Plantactinospora soyae: one gene and its partner. The protein of the gene in region 1 interacts with the protein of each later gene in a pairwise test. Links are inferred from orthologs where the notes say so. Each region holds a gene or a part of one and is shown on either strand. Other genes may lie near its edges.

The links. The genes of interacting proteins can lie anywhere in the genome.
Region 2: the proteins of nth (region 1) and aceE interact in binary tests that used the Escherichia coli proteins (3 or more experiments, as listed by UniProt). The link is inferred for Plantactinospora soyae from one-to-one orthologs.

The regions. Positions count from the first base shown.
Region 1 is NZ_JADBEB010000001.1:2,372,607-2,379,620, reverse strand. What follows is about bases 1,457-4,182. They hold nth (endonuclease III), read right to left. Parts: upstream 3,354-4,182; coding sequence 2,559-3,353; downstream 1,457-2,558. Other genes in these bases: H4W31_RS10620 (CapA family protein), read right to left, coding at 3,503-4,182; H4W31_RS10630 (TlpA family protein disulfide reductase), read right to left, coding at 1,936-2,562; H4W31_RS10635 (NUDIX hydrolase), read right to left, coding at 1,457-1,939. In the rest of the region: H4W31_RS10640 (MarP family serine protease), read right to left, coding at 1-1,169; more of H4W31_RS10635, read right to left, coding at 1,259-1,456; more of H4W31_RS10620, read right to left, coding at 4,183-4,699; H4W31_RS10615 (adenosylcobinamide amidohydrolase), read right to left, coding at 4,893-5,648; H4W31_RS10610 (Crp/Fnr family transcriptional regulator), read left to right, coding at 5,963-6,640; H4W31_RS10605 (alpha/beta hydrolase family protein), read right to left, coding at 6,745-7,014. UniProt on the Escherichia coli protein: DNA repair enzyme that has both DNA N-glycosylase activity and AP-lyase activity. The DNA N-glycosylase activity releases various damaged pyrimidines from DNA by cleaving the N-glycosidic bond, leaving an AP (apurinic/apyrimidinic) site.
Region 2 is NZ_JADBEB010000001.1:9,414,211-9,421,777, reverse strand. The notes cover bases 1,620-4,898. They hold aceE (pyruvate dehydrogenase (acetyl-transferring), homodimeric type), read right to left. Parts: upstream 4,577-4,898; coding sequence 1,820-4,576; downstream 1,620-1,819. Other genes in these bases: H4W31_RS41045 (YjbQ family protein), read left to right, coding at 4,826-4,898; H4W31_RS41055 (SRPBCC family protein), read left to right, coding at 1,620-1,758. In the rest of the region: gltX (glutamate--tRNA ligase), read right to left, coding at 1-1,148; more of H4W31_RS41055, read left to right, coding at 1,321-1,619; more of H4W31_RS41045, read left to right, coding at 4,899-5,230; H4W31_RS41040 (alkaline phosphatase D family protein), read right to left, coding at 5,308-6,960. UniProt on the Escherichia coli protein: Component of the pyruvate dehydrogenase (PDH) complex, that catalyzes the overall conversion of pyruvate to acetyl-CoA and CO(2).

The DNA of each region.
Region 1 (7,014 bases):
TCGCCGGTACCGGTGACGCGGGTCCGCTCGACCCCGGCGGTCGCGGTCGACCGGGCCTCGTCGGCCGTCACCGCGAACCCGGTGTTCGGATCGTCGGCCGCCGCCGCGAAGATCACTCCGAGCGCCTGGCCGCCGGTGGTCACCAGTGGTCCGCCCGAGTTTCCGCTCCGGACCAGTCCCCGGATCGTGTAGATCTCCCGGTTGACCCGTCCGGACTCGTAGATGTCCGGACCGCTGATCTCACCGATGTCACGGATCCGGGCCGGCTGGGCGTTGTACGGGCCGTCAAGCGGAAAGCCGAGCACGATGGCGTCGTCCTCCACCTCCGCCTCGCGGGGGGCGAACGGCATGATCGGGGCGGTCATCTTCGGCACGTAGAGCACGGCCAGGTCGCGGTCCGGGTCGTAGACGACCACCCGGGCGGTGTGCCGCTCGCCGGCCAGTTCGACGGAGACGCTCCGGGTCCCGGCGACCACGTGGGCGTTCGTCATCACCCGGTTGTCGGCGTAGACGAAGCCGGAGCCCTCGATCCGGCGGGAGCAACTGGGCGCGTTGCCGAGCACCTTGACCACCGAGCGCCGGCCGTTCACCACCGCCTGGGATCCGGCGAGCGCCGGATCCGGCGAGGCCACCTCGCGGGACCGGGTCGGGGCCAGCCCGCCGAAGACGTCCGGGAAACCGTTGGTGTCGACCGTGTCCCGCAACGCCCGGGAGAGCGCCTGGGCCTCCTCCGGCAGGGCCCGGTCCACCACGGTCAGCAGGGCACTGTTGCGGACGGCGCTGGCGAGCCACGGCAGCGACGACGACGCCAACGGTACGGCCACCAGCCACGCGACGAGCAGTACGGCGAGCAGCGAGACGATGGCGCCGCCGACGTCGTCCACCCGCCGGCCCACCTGACTGGTGATGGCGTGCCGCAGATGCGAGCCGAGCCACCCGGCGAGGGCCTGGCCGAGCACCGCAAGGCCGAAGATCGCGATCAACGCGACCACGACCCGGGTCGAGTTGTTCGAGAACTGCTCCGCGAGCAGCGGGCCGACCTGCAACCCGATCAGCGCGCCACCGAAGAACCCGGTGAAGGAGAGCAGTCCGATGACGAAGCCCTGCCGGTAGCCGCTGATCGCGAACAGCAACATGAGCAGAATCAGGACGACATCCACCACCGACACCCGTTCAGGGTACGGGGGCGACCCGAGAATGACCTCGCCACGACGGAGACAGCCGAATCACTTTCTGGCTCGGTCGGGTCGCGGGTCCGTTACTCCGGCTCGTCGGCGCTCGCGTCCGGTGCCGGCGCGGGGCTGGCCGGCGGCAGTTCCAGTACCCGGTCCTGGGGCCAGGGGCGGGCCCAGCCGGCCATGTCGAGCAGCGCCGCCAGCACCCCGGCGGTGAAGCCCCAGACCAGCATGCCGCGGGCCTGGAAGGCCGGACCGATCCAGCCGCTGGGATGGCGTACCCGGACCCGGTTCGCCGGGTCGACCAGTTCGCTGACCGGCAGCCGGGCCACGTGTGCCACCTCGGCCGGCTCGCGGGAGTGCACCGGATGGGGCCGGTGCCACCAGGCCAGGATCGGGGTGACGACGAAGTCGCTGACCGGAATCCACAGCCTGGGCAGCTGGGCCAGCACGGTGACGCTGTCCGGGTCGAGGCCGACCTCCTCGTGTGCCTCCCGCAGCGCGGTCGCCGCCACGTCCGCGTCGCCCGGATCGCAGGCGCCACCGGGGAAGGCCGGCTGGCCGGCGTGGGTACGCAGGGTCGCCGCGCGTTGCAGGATCAGTACGTCCAGCCCGTGTGCCGGCTGTTCACCGAGCAGCACCAGTACGGCGCTGGCCCGCCCGCCGTTGACGGGGGTACGCAGCCGGGTGAAGTCCTCGGTACGGGCCGACCGGACCCGGGTGAGCAGTGGCTCGCACCAGGTCGGAAGTTCCCGGTCGGTCACGACGACACCGCCACCCCCAGGTGCTGTCGGACGAGGTTGGCCAGCTCCGCGTCGTCCAGCGCGCCGGTCTCGTCCCGGTGCCGGATCCGTCCCTCGCCGTCGACGAAGAGCGTGATCGGCAGCACGTTGCGGCCGAGCGCCACCCGGAGCCGGTCGTCCGGGTCGAAGAGCGTGGGGAACCGCAGTCCGAAGTCCTCGCCGATCGACTCCGCGCGGGACCGGCTGTCCCGGGCGTTCACGCCCAGCACCCGCAGCGTGCCGGAGGTCCGTTCGGAGAGCCGTTGGAAGGCCGGCAGTTCCTTGCGGCAGGGTGCGCACCAGTGGGCCCAGAGGTTGATCACGGCGGGTCCGCGCAGCTCGCCGATTGCCACCCGGCTGTCCCCGGCCAGACAGGGCAGGGTCAGCGCCGGCAGTGCTTCGCCCGGACCGGCCGCCTCGGCGGTGTCGGTCGGGGTCGGGGCGGGCAGCGGTGCGGTCAGGGTGCCGCAGTCCGCGAACGCCGTGGTTCCGGTGGTCTGGCCGGCCGGCACCGGGCCGGCCTCGGAGTCCGGGTCCGAGCCGGTGCAGCCGGCGGCGAGCAGCAGCAGCGGCACGAGCGACCCGGCGAGCAGCAGCCGTTTCACGGGGTGTCCGAGACGACGGCGGTCGGCGGCACCAGATCGGGGTCCACCCCGGCCTGTACCGCGAGTTCACGGGCCCGGGGGCCCTTGAGCAGCTTGGCCGCCGGGGCGGCCTCGGTCGGCCCGGTGCCGTACGACGGGCAGACGCTGGCCAGCGTGCAGGCCCCGCAGGCGGGCTTGCGGGCGTGGCAGACCCGCCGGCCGTGGAAGATCACCCGATGGGACAGCATGGTCCAGTCGCGCCGCTCGAACAGCGCCCCGACGGCGTGCTCGATCTTGACAGGGTCGGTCTCGGCGGTCAGCTCCCACCGGTGCATCAGCCGTTGGAAGTGGGTGTCGACGGTTATCCCGGGCACCCCGAACGCGTTGCCGAGGATGACGTTGGCGGTCTTCCGGCCGATCCCGGGCAGGGTCACCAGGTCGACCAGCCGGCCGGGCACCTGGCCGTCGTACCGTTCGACGAGCTGCTGGCCGAGGTTGATCAGCGAGTTCGTCTTGTTCCGGAAGAACCCGGTGGGCCGGATCAGCTCCTCCATCTCGGCCCGGTCCGCCCCGGCGTAGTCGGCCGCCGTCGGGTAGCGGCGGAACAACTTCGGCGTCACCTCGTTGACCCGCTGGTCGGTGCACTGGGCGGAGAGGATGGTCGCCACGGCCAGTTGCAGCGGCCCGGAGTGGTCGAGCTCGCAGTGGGCGTCGGGATGGGCCTCGGTCAGCAGCCGCCCGATCCGCCGGGCCCGCCGCTTGCGACCAAGATCGGTTTCCACCGTACGGCGGGACGGCCGGGCGGCCCGGATCGCCTTGGTCGCCGCACCGGGTGCCGTCACGACCCCGGTGTCGACGGAATCGTCTGTCGCACTCACGTCGGCCAGCCTACGTCGCGGCAACGACGTCGAAGCCCGGGAGCCGGACGAGGCCGAAGCTTGGGAACCTGACGGTCAGCCGGTCAGCTCGCCGGGGCGGGCGGCGAGATCTTGCCGTCCGTGGCGAGCTTCGCGCCGGTCTTCGGAAAGTCGGACTTGCCCAGATCGCGTACCAGGCCCAGCGCGCGCTTCTGGCCGTCCATGGTCGGCTTGCCCGCGTCGTTCATGTACGTCGAGAGAAGCTGCCCGCCGGCCCAGGTACCGTCCGAGGCGAGCGAGACCTTGAGCACCGCACCCCAACCGAGCCGCCCGTTGTTGCTGAGCGTCCCGCCGCCACCGGCGAAGTTCCCGAGGCTGTACGCGATCAGGCGCCCCTTGTAGAACTCCATCGCCCGCATCACGTGCGGCCCGTGGCCGACGATCAGATCCGCGCCCGCGTCGATCATCGCGCGCGAGAACTTGATCGGGTCGCCCCGGTTCTCGCCCAGGAAGAGTTCGGTGCCGGGCCGTACCCGGGTCTTCTCGGAGCCCTCGCCCCCCATGTGCACCTGCACGACGACCAGGTCGGCCATTGTCGCGGCCTTCTGGATCACCTTCTTCGCCGAGGTGATGTTGGTCAGGCTGTTGGACCAGGGGTACGACGAGAAGCCCGCCACAGCGACCTTGACGCCCTCGACCTCGGCCACGGTGATCTGGTTCGGCGCACCCGTGTGCTGGAGGTCGTACTTCTCCAGCGCGAGCTGGGTGTTCCGGTAGCCCGCCTTGCCGAAGTCGTACCCGTGGTTGTTGGCCTGGTTCAGCAGCTCGAAGCCGGCTTCCTTCAGGTGCGCCGCGTACCCGGGCGGGGCCCGGAACTGGAAGCAGCGGGTCGAGTTGGCGCCGCACTTCGAGGTGCCGGTGTCATCGGTCAACGGCTCCTCGAGGTTGCCCATCACCAGGTCGGCGGCGAGCGCCTTCTTGACCGAGTTGAAGAAGCCCTTGCCCCCGCCCGAGGGCAGCCGGCCCGGGGCGTTGCCCATCACGATGTCCCCGGTGGCCGACATGGAGATGACCTTCGGCTCCGGCTTGCCGGTCGGCGACGGGTCGGTCGAGGTGCTCCCGCTGGCCGCGCCCGGTGTCTGCGGCGCGGCCGAGTCGTCACCCATGACGTTGAAGACCGCCACCGCGGCCACACCGGTGCCCAGGAGCACCGTCAGGACCGCGGTCACGATGAGAACGGTCCGGCCGGTGCGTCGGGGCGCCCGGCGGGACTTCGGAGGAGGTCGATTGGTGTCGTACATCGCCCGGTGACAGTACCGGGAGTGGGCAAGGCGAGCGACCGCCGACAGGCCGGAATCTCGCCACCGATCCGCCAGCCGCCAACACCCCCGCTCTCCCCGCCGCCGGGGCGCCCGCCGTCGTGACGCACGCCCCGGCGGCGGTTCGGTACTCCTACCGGCTCAGCGGTCCTACCGGCTCAGCGATCCGACCGGCTCAGCGGTCCGACCAGGGGACGCCGGGGGTGGCGCCGCCGATCCGTACCGCCCGGCATGCGGCTCGGGCCAGTGGCGCACCCCAGCGGGAGCGCGGGCCGCCGTACGGGGCGGCCGGGCCGTCGGGCGGGCAGAGCAGGGTCACCGCGTCGGTGGCGGTGCCGGTGGCCGGCAGACCCAGTTCCCGGAGCGCCTGTGCCTTCGCCTCGGTGACCGTGGCGACGGCGTTGACCAGTGCCGCGTCGCTCAACCGGACCGGCAGCAGCGCGACGATGTTGACGGTGCCGACCGGTCGCGCCGGCTCCCGCTCCAGCTCCCCGGTATCCGGCCGCGCCGCCCCGGGCCATCCTGCCTCCGGCTCCTGCTCACCGTCCGCAGCGGCGACCTCCCAGCCCGGAGCGGCGGCCTCCCAGCCCGGAGCGGCGGCCCAGATCGGGGCACCGAGCCCCACGGTGGCCCAGAGCCGGACACCGGTGTCGGTAGCGGTCACCACCTGTGCGACGTCGACGCCGGTGAGCAGTCCGACCCCGGGCCCGCGCAGGTCCAGCCGGTCGGCCAGCTCACCGAGGTGGACGTCCGGGTCGTCCCGGCGGTACGACATCGGCACGGTCGCGTTGACCACCCAGTGCCGTACGCCGATCCCGCCGCCGAGCGGAGCGGAGCTGATCGCCAGGGTCGGCGCGGTGAGGCGCCAGACCAGGACCGGCATGTCCCGCCCGTCCTCGGTACGGGAGGTCAACAGCGGCTCGGACGACACCGGTCGACCCTACGTACCCGTCGGTCCGGCGGCCGACTCCCCACCGGGCACCTGCCGTTTTCCCGTCCGATGCCCGGTTCCGGGGCGGCCCGGGCCGGTCGCTCCGTGCCCGGCCGGACCCGCCCGACCGGTGACACGGCGGAACGAACCGGACGTACCCCCGCTCATCTGCTCTTACGCTTGTCCGGTACCGGATCAAGATTCCAGGGGCCACCTCCGATTACTCTTCACATGCGCCTAGACTTGGCGGCGCGCGGGGGAACACCGGCCACGAACCCGGCCGGCGGGACGGCCCGCGTAGGCGGAGGTGCGCAATGGACGAGGTACTTGCCCGCAGCGGGATCTTCCAGGGCGTCGACCCGGAGGCTGCCGAGGCGCTCGCAAAGGACATGGAGACGATCGAGGTCCGTAAGGGCGAAATCGTCTTCAACGAGGGCGAGCCGGGCGACAGCCTTTATATCGTCTTGAGCGGCAAGATCAAGGTTGGTCGGCGTGCCGCCGATGGTCGGCAGAACCTGATCGCCGTGATGGGCCCCTCGGACATGGTCGGCGAGTTGTCACTGTTCGACCCCGGTCCCCGTACGGCGACCGCCACCGCCGTGATCGACACCCGGCTCGCCCGGCTGCGCAAGCAGGCGCTGCGGCCGTGGCTGAACAACCGGCCGGAGATCGCCGAGCAGTTACTGCGGGTCCTCGCCCGGAGACTGCGCCGGACGAACGACAACCTGGCCGACCTGATCTTCACGGACGTGCCCGGTCGGGTGGCGAAGAACCTGCTCCAGATGGCGGGCCGGTTCGGCACCCGGGACGGCGGCGTACTCCGGGTCACCCACGACCTGACCCAGGAGGAGATCGCCCAGCTCGTCGGCGCCTCCCGGGAGACCGTCAACAAGGCGCTCGCCGACTTCGCCTCGCGCGGCTGGCTGCGCCTGGACGGCAAGAGCATCATCATCCTCGACCCGGAGCGTCTGGCCCGCCGCGCCCGCGTCTGACCCAGCGCCGAACGCAAAGCCTCGTACCGCCCGCCGTCGACGGGCGGTACGAGGCTTTGCGTACCGCCCGACCGAGCCGAGGGCCGTACCCACAGCTCCCGCGCTCACGGCAGCAACAGCCCCCAGTACGCCGCCCACGGCAGGAAGACCAGCGCTCCGGTCAGCAACAGGCCGAGCCGGAGCCGGTCTCGTCCGGGGGTGACGGCTCGGGCCCGGACCCAACCGATCACGGTGGCGACCGCCGCGGCCACGACAGCGACGGCGAGCAGTTGCACCACCAGCCAGGACAGTGCCCGGCCGGCCACCACCGGCCCCAGGGACGCACCCGCGTTGCTGGCGACGAAGACCCAGAGGAAGCCGAGCATCGCGGCCAG
Region 2 (7,567 bases), 7.0 Mb from region 1 along the record:
CTCTTCGCCCAGGCCGCCTCGTCGATCAGCGGGGATTCGAGGAAGAGGAAGTCGACGTTCGCGACGATCTCGCTGAGCAGCGCGACCCGGGTCTGCGCGAGCGGTGCCACGGCGGCGAACGCGGCTGCGTCGAACTCCTCCGGCCGCCACGGCGGCGGGGCGATCGTGTCGGTGCCGGTCAGCCACGGCTGGCAGGCATCGACGAACTCCTCGACCGGCAGGGCCCGGATGTACTCGCCGTTGAACGCGCGCAGCTTCTTCTCGTCGAAGAACGCCGGCGACGGGTTCACCTCGGCCAGCCGGAACTCCGACTCGATCACCGACCACGGCACGATCTCCCGGTCGCCCGAGGGCGCCCAGCCGAGCAGCATCAGGTAGTTGCGCATGGCGCTGGCCAGGTAGCCCTCGTCGCGGTACGCCTCCAGGGCGACCTTGTCCCGCCGCTTGGAGAGCTTCTGCCGCTTCTCGTTGACCACCACCGGTACGTGTGCCCAGATCGGCGGCTTGACCCCGAGCGCGTCCCACAGCAGCTGCTGCTTGGGCGTGTTCGGCAGGTGCTCCTCGGCCCGGATGACGTGGGTGATGCCCATGGTGAGGTCGTCCACCACGTTCGCCAGCAGGAAGACGGCCGAGCCGTCACCCCGGGCGATCACGAAGTCCTCGATCAACTTGTTCTCGAACGTCGGCTCGCCGCGGATCAGGTCGACCACCACGGTCTCGCCCTCGTCCGGTGTACGGAAGCGCAGCGCTCGGCCGGGGCCCGCTTCCAGACCACGGTCGCGGCAGAAGCCGTCGTAGCCCTGGTACTGCGAGCCGGTACGCGCCTGGATCGACTCCCGGGTGCAGTCGCAGTAGTACGCCCGGCCCTCGTTCTGCAGCCGGGTCGCCGCGTTCCGATGCTCGCTCGCGTTCGCGGACTGGAAGTACGGCCCCTCGTAGCTGCCCCGTTCGATCCCGATCCAGTCCAGCGCGGACAGGATCCCCTCGGTCCACTCCGGCCGGTTCCGGGCCGCGTCGGTGTCCTCGACCCGGAGCACGAAGACGCCACCCTGCTGCTTGGCGTAGATCCAGTTCTGCAGGGCCGAGCGGGCACCGCCGACGTGGAACATTCCGGTCGGGGAGGGGGCGAAGCGTACGCGTACCGTCACGGCCCAAGCCTACGCAGACCTCCCGAGCCGGCCGCCACCAGGTTTCGTCCCCCGGTCGAACTTCACCGTGGTAGTTCATTTCGGCGTGTCATCCCGCAATCGTCCGATTTCGCCCGTAATTGTGAATAAGCTGCGAATGGTCACAGGTTGTCCGCAATGGAGGCGGCTAGGGATGATGCTCATAGAACGCAGCGCACGGGTGTCGGCGCCGATCGAGGCCGTGTGGGACCTGGTCCAGCGGGCCGAGGACCTGCCGGGCTGGCTGGCCGGAGTGCGACAGGCGGAGGTGCTCTCGGGCGAGGGGATCGGCCGACGGCAACGGGTGCACGCCGCCGGGCGGGCGTTGGACGCCGAGGTGATCGCCTACCAGGAGCCGACGTTGATCGCGTGGCGCGAGCGGGTCGAGGGCTCCGGCGCCCGCGCCGAGGCGCGCACCGAGGTGTACGTCGAACTCACGCCGGAGGAGGACGGCACCTCGGTTCGTCTGATCATGGTGCGGTGGCCCGCCGGCCCGGTCAGCGGGGCGCTGCTGCGCTGGGGGATGCGCCGGGTCGGTGCCGACCTCGAAGGCTCACTCGCCCGGCTCACCGGGATGGCCACGGTCGGCTGAGGGGCGGGGTGTCGCGGCTGCGACAACCCGCCCCTCGCGGACCTTGCTCAGCGACCGCCGCTCAGGAGTCCCCGCCGGTCTCGCCCACCGGAGCCGCCCCGATGTCGTCGATCGCGTACTTCTTCGCCGCCTCGACCGGTACCGAGGCCGGAACCACCCCACGGAGCGCCAGCTGGCGCAGCGTGGCCACGGCCACCGACTCCGCGTCCACGTGGAAGTGCCGGCGCAGCGCGTGCCGGGTGTCCGAGAGACCGAAGCCGTCGGTGCCCAGCGAGGTGTAGTCGCCCGGGATCCAGCGGGAGATCAGGTCGGGTACCGCCCGCATCCAGTCGCTGACCGCCACCACCGGCCCCTGCGCGTCGGCCAGCTTGCGCTGGATGTACGGCACCCGCTGCTCGTCGCCGGGGTGCAGGAGGTTGTGCTGCTCGCACTCCACCGCGTCCCGGCGCAGCTCGGTCCAGGAGGTCACCGACCAGACGTCGGCCGCCACCCCCCAGTCCTGGGCCAGCAGGTTCTGCGCCTTCAACGCCCACTGCATACCGGTGCCGGAGGCCAGGATGTTGGCCCGCGGGCCGTCGCCGCCGTCCTGACCCGGGACCGAGGAGGCCGGCGAGTACCGGTAGATCCCCCGGAGCAGCCCGTCCACGTCGACCTCGGCCGGCTCCACCGGCTGCAGGATCGGCTCGTTGTAGACGGTCAGGTAGTAGAAGACGTTCTCCGGCTTCTCGCCGTACATCCGGTGCAGGCCGTGCTCGAAGATGTGCGCCATCTCGAACGCGAACGCCGGGTCGTACGCCACCACGGCCGGGTTGGTCGCGGCGATCAGGTGCGAGTGACCGTCCTCGTGCTGCAGCCCCTCACCGTTGAGCGTGGTCCGGCCGGCGGTGGCGCCGAGCACGAAGCCCCGGGCCATCTGGTCGGCGGCGGCCCAGAACGCGTCACCGGTGCGCTGGAAGCCGAACATCGAATAGAAGATGTACAGCGGGATCATCGGCTCGCCGTGGGTGGCGTACGCCGAGCCGGCGGCGGTGAACGACGCGACCGAGCCGGCCTCGTTGATCCCCTCGTGCAGGATCTGCCCGCTGGTCGACTCCTTGTACGACAGGAACAGCTCCCGGTCGACCGAGGTGTACTTCTGGCCGTGCGGAGAGTAGATCTTCTGGGTCGGGAAGAGCGAGTCCATCCCGAAGGTCCGGGCCTCGTCCGGAATGATCGGCACGAACCGCTTGCCGAACTCCCGGTCCTTCATCACGTCCTTGAGCAGCCGGACGAACGCCATCGTGGTGGCGATCTTCTGCTTGCCGGAGCCCCGCTTGACGTCGGCGAACCGTTCCGAGCCGGGAACCGGCAGCGGCGTCCAGGCGGTCCGCCGCGAGGGCAGGTAGCCGCCGAGCTGCTGCCGCCGCTCCTGCAGGTACTCCATCTCCTCGGACTTCTCGCCCGGGTGGTAGTACGGCGGGAGGTAGGGGTTCGTCTCCAGCTGCTTGTCGGGGATGTCCAGGTAGAGGCGGTCCCGGAAGGTCTTCAGGTCGTCCAGGGTCAGCTTCTTCATCTGGTGGGTCGCGTTGCGGCCCTCGAAGCTCGAACCGAGCGTCCAACCCTTGATCGTCTTGGCCAGGATCACGGTGGGCTGGCCGGTGTGCTCGGTGGCCGCCTTGTACGCGGCGTAGAGCTTCCGGTAGTCGTGCCCGCCCCGCTTCAGGTTCCAGATCTCGTCGTCGGAGAGGTGCTCGACCATCTTGCGGGTCCGCGGGTCACGGCCGAAGAAGTGCTCCCGGACGTACGCCCCGGACTCCGCCTTGTAGGTCTGGTAGTCGCCGTCCGCCGTGGTGTTCATCAGGTTGACCAGCGCGCCGTCGGTGTCCGCCGCGAGCAGCGGGTCCCACTCCCGGCCCCAGACCACCTTGATCACGTTCCAGCCGGCGCCCCGGAAGAACGCCTCCAGCTCCTGCATCACCTTGCCGTTGCCCCGGACCGGGCCGTCCAGCCGCTGGAGGTTGCAGTTGATCACGAAGGTGAGGTTGTCCAGCTCCTCGCGGGCCGCCACCCCGATCGCACCGAGCGACTCCACCTCGTCCATCTCGCCGTCGCCGAGGAAGGCCCATACGTGCTGGTCGGAGGTGTCCTTGATGCCCCGGTGGTGCAGGTAGCGGTTGAACCGGGCCTGGTAGATCGCGTTGATCCCACCGAGCCCCATCGAGACGGTGGGGAACTCCCAGAAGTCCGGCATCAGCCGCGGGTGCGGGTACGACGGCAGGCCGCCGCCCGGGTGCGAGAGCTCCTGCCGGAAGCCGTCGAGCTGGTCCTCGGAGAGCCGGCCCTCCATGTACGCCCGGGCGTACATCCCCGGCGAGCCGTGGCCCTGGTAGAAGATCTGGTCGCCACCGCCCGGATGGTTCTTGCCCCGGAAGAAGTGGTTGAAGCCGACCTCGTAGAGCGAGGCCGAGCTGGCGTAGGTGGAGATGTGTCCGCCGACGCCGATCTCCGGCCGCTGGGCGCGGTGCACGAGCATGGCGGCGTTCCATCGGATGTACGCCCGGATCCGTCGCTCTATGTGCTCGTCGCCGGGGAACCAGGGTTCCTGCTCCGGCGGGATCGTGTTGATGTAGTCGGTGGTGGTCAGGGGCGGCACCCCGACCTGGCGCTCTCTGGCCCGCTCCAGCAGGCGCAGCATGACGTACCGGGCGCGTTTGGCACCTCGGTCGTCGATGACACCGTCAAGTGACTCGACCCACTCGCTGGTTTCTTCGGGGTCGATGTCCGGAAGCTGGCTCGGCAGGCCGTCACTGATCACCGGGCGCTTGCGTTCCGTGGCCACAGGCTGTCCCTAGGTTGTGTGTGGGATAGGTCTCTAGCGCCATCCTGCCTCCTCATGCCTAGCTCCGTCACGTCTAGACCGCGCAGACGCGATGCTCGACACAGGTACCAGGGGGTAACTTTCCGGCAACATGGCGGTCTTCGCCGCAGATCTTCCGGTCGAAGATCATTTTGAGGCGCGTTGCGTCAGCGCCCGTCCGCCGTGCCGCCCGGCTGCGCCGGAGTCGCCCGTTCCGGCAGACTGAGGCTCATGCAGAGCGAGGTGATCACGATCCGGACCGGATCCCGACCCGTGGTCCGGGACATCACCCGAGAGGCCGAGCAGTTTCTCGCCGGCAGGGGTGACGGGCTGCTGCACGTCTTCGTGCCGCACGCCACGGCCGGGCTGGCGATCATCGAGACCGGGGCGGGCTCCGACGACGACCTGCTGACCGCGCTGGACGATGTGCTGCCCACCGACGAGCGCTGGCGGCACCGGCACGGATCACCGGGGCACGGGCGCGACCACGTACTGCCGGCCTTCGTGCCGCCGTACGCGACGCTGCCCGTACTGGGCGGCCGGCTCGCACTCGGCACCTGGCAGTCGATCTGCCTGGTCGACACCAACGGCGACAACACCACCCGGCAGGTCCGGTTCTCGTTCCTGCCGGGCTGATCACGGGGGCCCAGGGTGTTAGGAAGGGCCCCTTCTTCTACAAAAAGCGATAGGAAGGGGCCCTTCCTTGCACCGAACTAGGGGCGGAGGGTTTCCTGGGCCCGGGTCTCGGCGGCCGGGTCCACGGCGGACCGGGCGGCGGCGGTGGCCGGGTCGACCGGTCGGTCGTACGTCTGCCGTAGCCCCGGCACCCGGTCCTCGACCACGAACGACGCCCGGGTGTGCACCGGGGCGCCCGGCGTGGTGACCTGCGGCAGCACCTTGAAGTCCGCGCTGAACGCCCGCTCGGTGAACCTCGTCAGCACGTAGCCGCGCTGGTTGTTGTGGAACTTCAGGTGCGGGTTGTGCGGGAAGTACGGGTGACTGCCGGTCACCGAGTCGGCGCCGTCGCCGCCCGAGGTGATCGAGGAGCAGACCAGCTCGCTGCCGACCGTACGCGAGGTCGGGTCGTCGTAGTCGAGCTTGAGGTCGGTGGCCCAGTGCGCGTGCACGTCCCCGGTCAGCACGATCGGGTTCCGGACCCTGGCCTCGACCCAGCCCCGGGTGATCCGGTCCCGGGAGCCGACGTACCCGTCCCAACTGTCCATCGAGGTGAACTTGGCCGGGCCGGCGTCGGTGTCCCGCTGGCCGAAGAAGACCTGCTGGCCGAGGACGTCCCAGCGGGCCTCCGAGCGGCGGAAGCCGTCGATCAGCCAGCGCTCCTGCTCGGCGCCGGTGATGGAGCGGGCCGGGTCGAGCGCGGCCGGGCAGTCCCGGGTGCCGTCGCCGCAGGCCTGGTCGTCCCGGTACTGCCGGGTGTCCAGCATGTGGAAGTTGGCCAGCCGCCCCCACCGGATCCGGCGGTAGAGCTGGAGGTCGATGCCGCGCGGGATCGAGGTACGGCGCAGCGGCATGTTCTCGTAGTACGCCTGGAACGCCGCCGCCCGCCGGGCCAGGAAGTCCGGCTGCGGGATGTCCGGCCGCTCGTACACCTCGTCGGCCCAGTTGTTGTCGACCTCGTGGTCGTCGAAGACCACCACCCAGGGGGCGACCTGGTGCGCCGCCTGGAGGTCCGGGTCGGACTTGTACTGCGCGTGCCGCTGCCGGTAGTTCGCCAGGGTGACGGTCTCCGGGCCCTCGTGGTCGCGCGGGTTGCCGCCCGGGATGTTGTACGAGTCCTTGGTGTACTCGTACTGGTAGTCGCCCAGGTGCAGGACCAGGTCCGGGTCCTCCTCGGCGAGGCGCCGGTACGCGGTGAAGTAGCCGTGCTCGAACTGCGAGCAGGAGGCGAAGGCCATCACGAGCTTGCCACCGGACGCCCACGGTGCCGGCGCGGTGCGGGTCCGGCCGACCGGCGAGGTGTGCCGCTCGGCATGGAACCGGTAGAAGTACTCGCGTCCCGGCTGTAGGCCGTCCAGTTCGACGTGCACGCTGTGCCCCGACTCCGGGCGGGCCACCGCGCTACCGCGCCGTACGACGTGCCGGAACCGCTCGTCGGCGGCGAGCTCCCAGCGCACCGGCACGGTCCGGTTCGGCATCCCGCCCAGGCCGTCCTCGGCGAGCGGGGTCGGGGCCAGCCGGGTCCAGAGCACGAAACCGTCGTGGTCCGGGTCGCCGGAGGCCACGCCGAGGGTGAAGGGATCGGTGCGGAGCGGCCGGCCGGCTACGGCGGCCGAGGGCAGCACGGTGACCGCGCCGGCGGCACCGACCGCGGCGCTGGTGAGCAGGAGGGTACGGCGGGACAGGGCCATCGGGATCTCCCAGGATCTGCGTGGACAGACTGGGAGCAGCCTGGCGATCACCGGTTCCCTGGGTTGATCGTCCCGATAACTACCCGTCGAACATCGAGTGAAGGCAAGGGAGCGGCATTGCCGGATTCGGTCGGGTGTGCCTGGTCGGCGAAGCCGTTCGGGGCAGCAGATCGGTCGGCTGTGGCGACGCGGCGGAGCCGGGTAAGAACTGACGGTTGCGACACACTGTCCCGTTGCGACGTGTCTGAGTGGTCAGGGGTGGCCGGCGTCGGTAATGCTGTCCGACGTGACCACCCCTCAAGATCTCGACGAACGGTTCCGGGAGGCGGTCGGTGCCGTCCCGGCGTCGACGTCCGGGCGGTCGGCCGAGGAGCCGGTCCGGGACGGCGGCACGCTCGACGGCGGACGGGCCCTGGAACTGTACGACGCCCAACTCGCCAGCCGACACCTGGACCTCGCGGCCCGCTGGTTACGCAGCTTCGGTGAGGGGTTCTACACCATCGGCTCCTCCGGACACGAGGGGAACGCGGCGGTGGCGCTCGCCGTCCGGCCTACCGATCCGGCCCTGCTGCACTACCGGTCCGGGGCGTTCTACTGCGCCCGGGTC